Regions from separate parts of the Streptomyces sp. NPDC048182 genome, predicted to be linked through region 2. Evidence: riboswitches for the same ligand, from Rfam matches in the RefSeq annotation. Region 2 holds a riboswitch; each other region holds the start of a gene.

Region 1 (2,255 bases), on a different contig from region 2:
CGACCCGGCGCATGAACTCGTCCGGCACCCAGTGCGCGAGGTTCAGGTTGTGGGTGCGCCGGGCGTCCTCGCCGGTGTTGTCCCGCAGCTCCAGGAACTCCTCGATGTCGGAGTGCCAGGTCTCCAGGTAGATCGCGGCGGCGCCCTTGCGCCGGCCGCCCTGGTTCACCGCGGCCACGGAGGCGTCCAGGGTCTTCAGGAACGGGACGATGCCGTTGGAGTGCCCGTTGGTGCCGCGGATCAGCGAACCGCGGGCGCGGATGCGGGAGTAGGGCAGGCCGATGCCGCCGGCGTGCTTGGAGAGGCGGGCGACCTGGTGGTAGCGGTCGTAGATGGAGTCCAGCTCGTCCTTGGGGGAGTCCAGGAGGTAGCAGGACGACATCTGGGGGTGCCGGGTGCCGGAGTTGAAGAGGGTGGGGGAGGACGGGAGGTAGTCCAGGCGGCTCATCAGCGCGTACAGCGAGGCGACCTCGTCCACCGCGCGCGCGGTGTCGTCCTCGGCGAGGCCCGCGGCGACGCGGAGCAGGAAGTGCTGCGGCGTCTCGATGACCTTGCGGGTGATCGGGTGGCGCAGGAGGTAGCGGCTGTAGAGGGTGCGCAGCCCGAAGTAGCCGAAGCGGTCGTCGCCGGCCGGGTCGACGAGGGCGTCCAGGCGGGCCGCGTGCAGCCGGGCGAAGTCGGCGGTGCGGTCGGCGATCAGGCCCTCGCGATGGCCCACGGCGACGGACTCGGTGAACGTCGTGACGCCCTGCGAGGCGGCCTCGGCGCGGATGCCGATGGTCAGCAGGCGGGCGGCCAGGCGGGAGTAGGCCGGGTCCTCGGAGATCAGCCCCGCGGCGGCCTCCGTCGCCAGCTCCCGCAGCTCCGCCTCGTCCGCGCGGGCGGACCGGCCGCGCAGCGCGGCGGCGGCGACCCGGCCGGGGTCGGCGTCGGGGAGGTCCGCGGTGAGCCCGGTCAGGGTCCGCAGCAGGGCGGTTCCGGGTCCGTCGGGTTCCTCGGTCGCCGCGATCGCTGCGGCCGGACCGGCTGGCGCGATGGTCACGTGGGGCACTCCCTCGCTCGGCAGGGGCCTGGCGGAGGGCAGGGGGAGGCCACGGGCGCGCACGGCGCCGCGCGTCCACCGGCCCACTCCACGAGGCCCGGACGTCAGGCTCCCGGCCGGCGGCCGGGCGCACTGTCGGCAGGTCCTCGGACTGGCCATGGTGCGCGAACGCACCCATGTACACCGTTGCGGGACAGTTCCGGATTCGCACCGGATTCCCCTGCGGCGACAGCGAGCACGAGCATACATCTTGTGCCGGGTGGGGTGAGCGCCCCCAGATGTTGTGTCGCGTCGGCCCGGGGGCGTCGGCTTCAGAGCGTCAGCTCGTAGGTGAGCAGCGTGAGGTCGAGGTGCTCCGGCAGCGGGTTCCAGTCCCGCTCGGGTGAGCGGCGGAAGCCGAGGCGCTCGTAGAGGCGATGGGCGCCGCGCATGGCCCGCTGGGTGGACAGCACGACGCCCCGGCAGCCCTCGACGGCCCGCGCCCGTTCGACACAGGCCCGCACGAGGGCCTCGCCCACCCCGCGGCCCCGGGCCTCGTGGGCGACGGCGAGCATGCGGATCTCGGCCTCGCCGGGCCCGGCGATGTCGGCCATGGGGCCGCCGGAGGGCACGAAGGCGACGCCGCCGAGCACCCGGCCGTCGGCCGCCGCGACCAGCACCTCGGCGTCCGCGGCCCGCTTCGCGACGTCCCGCAGCTCGCCGAGGTAGGCGTCGTCCTCGCCGAAGTCGAGCAGGCCGTCCTGGAGGTACGCGTGCGCGGTGATCTCGCCGAGGGTGGCGTACTCGGTGGGGGCGGCGGGGCGGATGAGGAGGTCCATGGGGGCGAGTGTGCCCCGGACACGCGAGGGCGGGCCGCCGGATTTCCCCGACGGCCCGCCCCCGGGCGCGCTCAGTGCGACGTGCCCGCCGTGGCCGGCGGCAGTTCGGTCTCGACGCCCGGGTCGCCCGCGTCGGCCGTGTAGTCGGACGGCTGGGTCTCGTCAACGCCGTCGGGGGCCTTCACGGCGCGCAGGACGACCGTGAGGACGACGGTGACCAGGACGTTCAGCGCGAAGGCGGTGAGGCCGATGTAGCCGATCTCGCCGATGCCGGGGATCTCCTTCGCGGAGCCGCCGAAGTGCTTCTGCGTCGGGGACGCCACGCCGTACGCCGCCGCCGTGCCGTAGACCATGCCGACCGCCCAGCCGGCCAGCAGCGCCCAGCGGTGGAACCA
Region 2 (2,255 bases):
TCCGGCCCGCGTCTCGGCCTCGCGGAACCTCATAGCGAACATCTACTCCTACTGGCAGACGGCCGAGCCCGGCTACTTCGGCCCCTCCGCCAACTTCAACGGCACCGTCTTCGCCGCCCTCGCCCTGCGCGGCGCCAAGACCCAGGCCGGCGCCAACCGCATCCCGCAGACCCTGACCGACCGTCTGGTCACCCGCATCCGCGCCAACCAGCACACGGACGGCGGCTGGACCTACCAGAAGGCCGAGGGCGACCCGACCGCCCTGAACTCCGCGAGCGACGTCGACATGACCGGGGCGGCCATGGCCGCGCTCTGCGTCTCCGGGGTCCCGAACACGGACACCGACGTCGTCCAGGCCAAGAACTTCCTCAAGAGCACCCTGGTCTCCGGCACCGGTGCCTTCAACTCCCTCTACGGCGTCAACACCAGCTCCAACGGCTGGGGCATCGCCGGCCTCAACGCCTGCGGCATCAACCCGCAGACCGGCGACTTCCTCACCGGGGCCGGCAAGACGCCGGTCGACTTCCTCATCGCCAACCAGTACAACCCGGGCGGCGGCTTCAAGTACCAGCCCTCCGACACCAGTCCGTCCGCCTACTCCTCCATCGACGCCCTCCGCGCGGTCGCCGGCGGCGGCTTCACCACCGCCCCGCCGGCCCCGGTCACGCCCGGCGCCCCCAAGTGGGTCGCCCAGTCCGCCTTCACCGCCGGCACCGCGACCAAGCTGGCCCTGACCGTCGACGACGGCGCGGGCAACCTGAAGGTGTGCTCGGTCGCCCTCACCCCCACCGGCACGACGACCACCCTCGGCGACGTCCTCACCGCGGCGGGCGGCGCGGCCACCCCGTCCGGCTGCGTCACCAGCGTGACCCCGGCCTCCGGCACCGGCACCATCACCGCCGTCAACGGCAAGGCGAACAGCGGCTCCAACACCTGGAAGGTCAGCGTCGACGGCTCCGCCTTCGCGGGCGCGGCCCGCAACAAGGTGATCAACGTGGGCGACACGATCGCCCTGCGCTGGGGCGCCTGACGGGCACTCCGGCTCGTCCGTGACAACGTCGGGGCCCTCGTCGCGTGGGCGGTGCGGGCCCCTGAGGGCGCCGATTCGTCCTTCATCTCCACGAACTGCCCCGCGCGTCGCCGTCGACCTGCCCGCGCGCGATCGTCGGCAGCAGCCACCGGGTGACGGGCCCGGATCGCGTGTAGGCCACAATGACCTCATGAGGCGACGGGGACCAGGAAGCCGGTGCGAGTCCGGCGCGGTCCCGCCACTGTGACCGGGAAGCGAACCTCCCGCAGGCCACTGTCCGCGCGCGGACGGGAAGGCCGAGGCGAGCGATGATCCGGGAGCCAGGAGACTGACCCGTCGCCGGTCCAGCGGCAGGGGCGTGGAGACCCCGGAGAGGATCGATGTGACGACGCATGCCCGAACGGACGGCCCGGGGCCCGGCAGGCGCGGTGTCCTGGCCGCCGGCGGCGCGCTGGCGCTCGCCGGAGCCGGCCTGCTCACCGGCTGCGGTGGCGACACCAAGGACGGCGGAGGGAGCGACCGGTTCCGCGCGGCGTTCACCTCCGGAGGCTCGCAGGAGACCCTCGACCCCCACGTCGCCCCGAACTTCGTCGACCAGGCCCGTGCCAAGGCGCTCTACGACACGCTCGGCACGTACGCGGACGACATGTCCGTGCGCGAGCGGCTCGCGGAGTCCTGGGAGAGCGATGCCGCAGGCATCCGATGGCACATACGCCTGCGCCAGGCACGATTCCACGACGGCAGGCCGGTCACCGCGAAGGACGTCCTCTACAGCTATCGCCGTGCCGCGGACCCCGGGACGGGGTCCCCGTCGCAGGTGCTGCTCTCCGCGATCGACTTCACGGCCAGCAGGGCGGACGGCGAGCGCTCCCTCGTCCTGGTGCTGAAGTCGCCGAACTTCGAGTTCCCCACGGTCTTCGCCGGCCCCGGCACAGAGATCATCCCCGACGGCACCACGGACTTCCGCCGGCCCGTGGGCTCCGGACCCTTCACCTTCGTGTCGTTCACCCCGGGCGGAACCGCCCGCTACCGCCGCTGGACGGACCACTGGGACGGCGCCCCGCACATCGCCGAACTGGAGATCGTGCCCGCGAACGAGGAGTCCGCCCGGCTCAACGCGCTGCTGTCCGGGCAGGTGCACTACGGGGCCGACATGTCCGGGGCATCGGTGGAGCGGCTGAAGAAGAGCGGTTCCGTGCGCCTGCTGACCGCCGAACGGGCGACC
Region 3 (2,255 bases), on a different contig from region 2:
CGGGTCGATGTCCCGCTCGGGTGCGGTGTCCAGCGGGACGTGCAGCAGGGAGCAGGAGGCGGCGACGTCGACCCGGTCGGCGAGGCCGAGGAGGGTGCCGAGGGTGGCGAGGGACTTCTGGAGGTCGTTGATCCAGATGTTGCGGCCGTTGACGACGCCGGCGACCAGGCGCTTGCCGGGCAGTCCGCCGACGGCCGCCAGGGCTTCCAGGTTGGCGGCGGCCTCGGTGAAGTCGAGCGCCAGGCCGTCGACCGGTGCCTTGGCGAGGACCGGCAGGGCGTCGCCGAGCCGGTCGAAGTAGGAGGCGACAAGCAGCTTGGGCCGGTCGGTGCGGGCGCCGAGGTCGCGGTAGGCGCGTTCGGCGGCGTTCAGCTCGGCCGGGGTGCGGTCCTGGACCAGGGCGGGCTCGTCGAGCTGGACCCAGTCGGCGCCGGCCGCGCGCAGGTCGGCGAGGACCTCGGCGTAGACGGGCAGCAGGCGGTCGAGGAGGGCGAGCGGCTCGAAGTCGGCGGGCACGCCGGGGGCGGGCTTGGCGAGCAGCAGGTAGGTGACGGGGCCGACCAGGACGGGCCGGGCGGACAGGCCCTCGGCGAGGGCCTCCGTCAGCTCGGCGACCTGCTTGGTGGAGTCGGCTGTGAAGACGGTGTCGGGGCCCAGCTCGGGGACGAGGTAGTGGTAGTTGGTGTCGAACCACTTGGTCATCTCCAGCGGCGCCACGTCCTGGGTGCCGCGGGCCATGGCGAAGTAGCCGTCCGTCGCGTCGGCGGTCACGGCGGCGCGGTGGCGCTCGGGGATCGCGCCGACCATGACGGTGGTGTCCAGCACGTGGTCGTAGTACGAGAAGTCGCCGGTGGGCACCTCGTGGACGCCGGCGCCGGCGAGGCGGCGCCGGTTGTTGCGGCGCAGTTCGGCTGCGGTGGCGTGGAGGGCGTCGGCGGTGACGCGGCCCTTCCAGTAGCCCTCGATGGCCTTCTTGAGTTCCCGGTTGGGGCCCTGGCGGGGGTAGCCGTACACGGTGGCCTGTGCTGCCGCGGCTGCGGACTTCGCTGTCACGGAGATCTCCTTCGCGAGATGAATCCCTGAGATCCCGGAGACGGGACGAGAGACGCGAAGGGAACGACGCACCGGACGGAGCCGTCGCGGCCCTGCCTGGTGTGTACGCCGACCCGCCCTCGAGGTCACCGGGATGTCCGCGCACGGAACGGTCCGCGCGCGGGCAGTTGGCAGGTCTTCGGACTCGCGGGCCCGCCCTCCTGCTCGGAGGACACCTACTGGCCGTCGCTTCCCGGGCCCATACGTCGGACCCAGTGCGTATGACGGCGGTCGTTCCCGCTCACCGCTGCGGGGCAGTCCCGGATTCCCACCGGGTTCCCTCTTGCGACACCCCGCCTGGCGGACGGGGCGAACCAGCTGCACCGGCCACCCTACGGGGTGGGCCCGCCGGAGGGGGAACATGGACGGGACTCCGGGGCCGGGGGTACGCGCGGGACGGCCGGGAGCGGGGACGTCACAGCCCCACGTCGCGGTTGCGGACGTCCGCCAGGGACTCGCGGCGCACCAGCAGGCGGGCCGTCCCGCTGTGGACGGCGACGACCGGTGGGCGGCCCACGAGGTTGTAGCCGGAGGCCATGGAGAGGTGGTAGGCGCCGGCCACGGGCAGGGCGATCAGGTCGCCGGGGTGCACGTCGGCGGGGAGCGGGACGTCCGCGGCGAGGACGTCGCCCGCCTCGCAGTGCCGGCCGACGACGGTCACCGGGGCGGGCGCGGCGCCGCCGGGCCGGCCGATCAGGCGGGGGGCGTAGCGGACGCCGTAGAGCGCGGGGCGCGGGTTGTCGCTCATGCCGCCGTCGACGGCCACGAACACGTGGTCGCCGGTGCGCTTCACGGACAGGACCCGGTAGAGGGCGACGCCCGCCGGTCCCGCTATGGCCCGGCCGGGCTCGATGAGCAGCCGGGGGACGGGCAGGTCCGCCGCCGCGCAGGCGGTGGCGAGTTCGGCGCGCACCCGGCCGGCCAGGGCCGTCAGGTCCAGGGCCGGCTCGCCGGGCCGGTAGGCGATGCCATGGCCGCCGCCCAGGTCGAGTTCGGGCAGGACCAGGCCGTGCTGCTCGTGCAGGCGGCTCATCAGGCCGACCAGGCGGCGCACCGCCACGAGATACGGCTTGACGCTGGTGATCTGCGAGCCGAGGTGGCAGTGCAGGCCGGTCAGTTCGAGCTGCGGCTGGTCGAGGATCCGGGCGATGGCGTGCGCCGCG

What was found. Region 2 has a riboswitch for cobalamin ahead of ACGFZL_RS10865 (ABC transporter substrate-binding protein). Riboswitches for the same ligand answer to the same signal wherever they lie in the genome.
Region 1: another riboswitch for cobalamin. It lies ahead of ACGFZL_RS23325 (ribonucleoside-diphosphate reductase subunit alpha); the one in region 2 lies ahead of ACGFZL_RS10865 (ABC transporter substrate-binding protein).
Region 3: another riboswitch for cobalamin. It lies ahead of metE (5-methyltetrahydropteroyltriglutamate--homocysteine S-methyltransferase); the one in region 2 lies ahead of ACGFZL_RS10865 (ABC transporter substrate-binding protein).

Annotation. Positions count from the first base shown of each region.
Region 1 is NZ_JBIDAQ010000012.1:184,847-187,101, reverse strand. Features, by position in the region: gene ACGFZL_RS23325 (ribonucleoside-diphosphate reductase subunit alpha) at 1-1,042, opposite strand, end outside; cobalamin riboswitch at 1,162-1,304, opposite strand; gene ACGFZL_RS23320 (GNAT family N-acetyltransferase) at 1,354-1,860, opposite strand; gene mctP (monocarboxylate uptake permease MctP) at 1,932-2,255, opposite strand, start outside.
Region 2 is NZ_JBIDAQ010000004.1:464,919-467,173, forward strand. Features, by position in the region: gene ACGFZL_RS10860 (prenyltransferase/squalene oxidase repeat-containing protein) at 1-1,030, shown strand, start outside; cobalamin riboswitch at 1,235-1,361, shown strand; gene ACGFZL_RS10865 (ABC transporter substrate-binding protein) at 1,413-2,255, shown strand, end outside.
Region 3 is NZ_JBIDAQ010000005.1:49,439-51,693, reverse strand. Features, by position in the region: gene metE (5-methyltetrahydropteroyltriglutamate--homocysteine S-methyltransferase) at 1-1,053, opposite strand, end outside; cobalamin riboswitch at 1,219-1,411, opposite strand; gene lysA (diaminopimelate decarboxylase) at 1,508-2,255, opposite strand, start outside.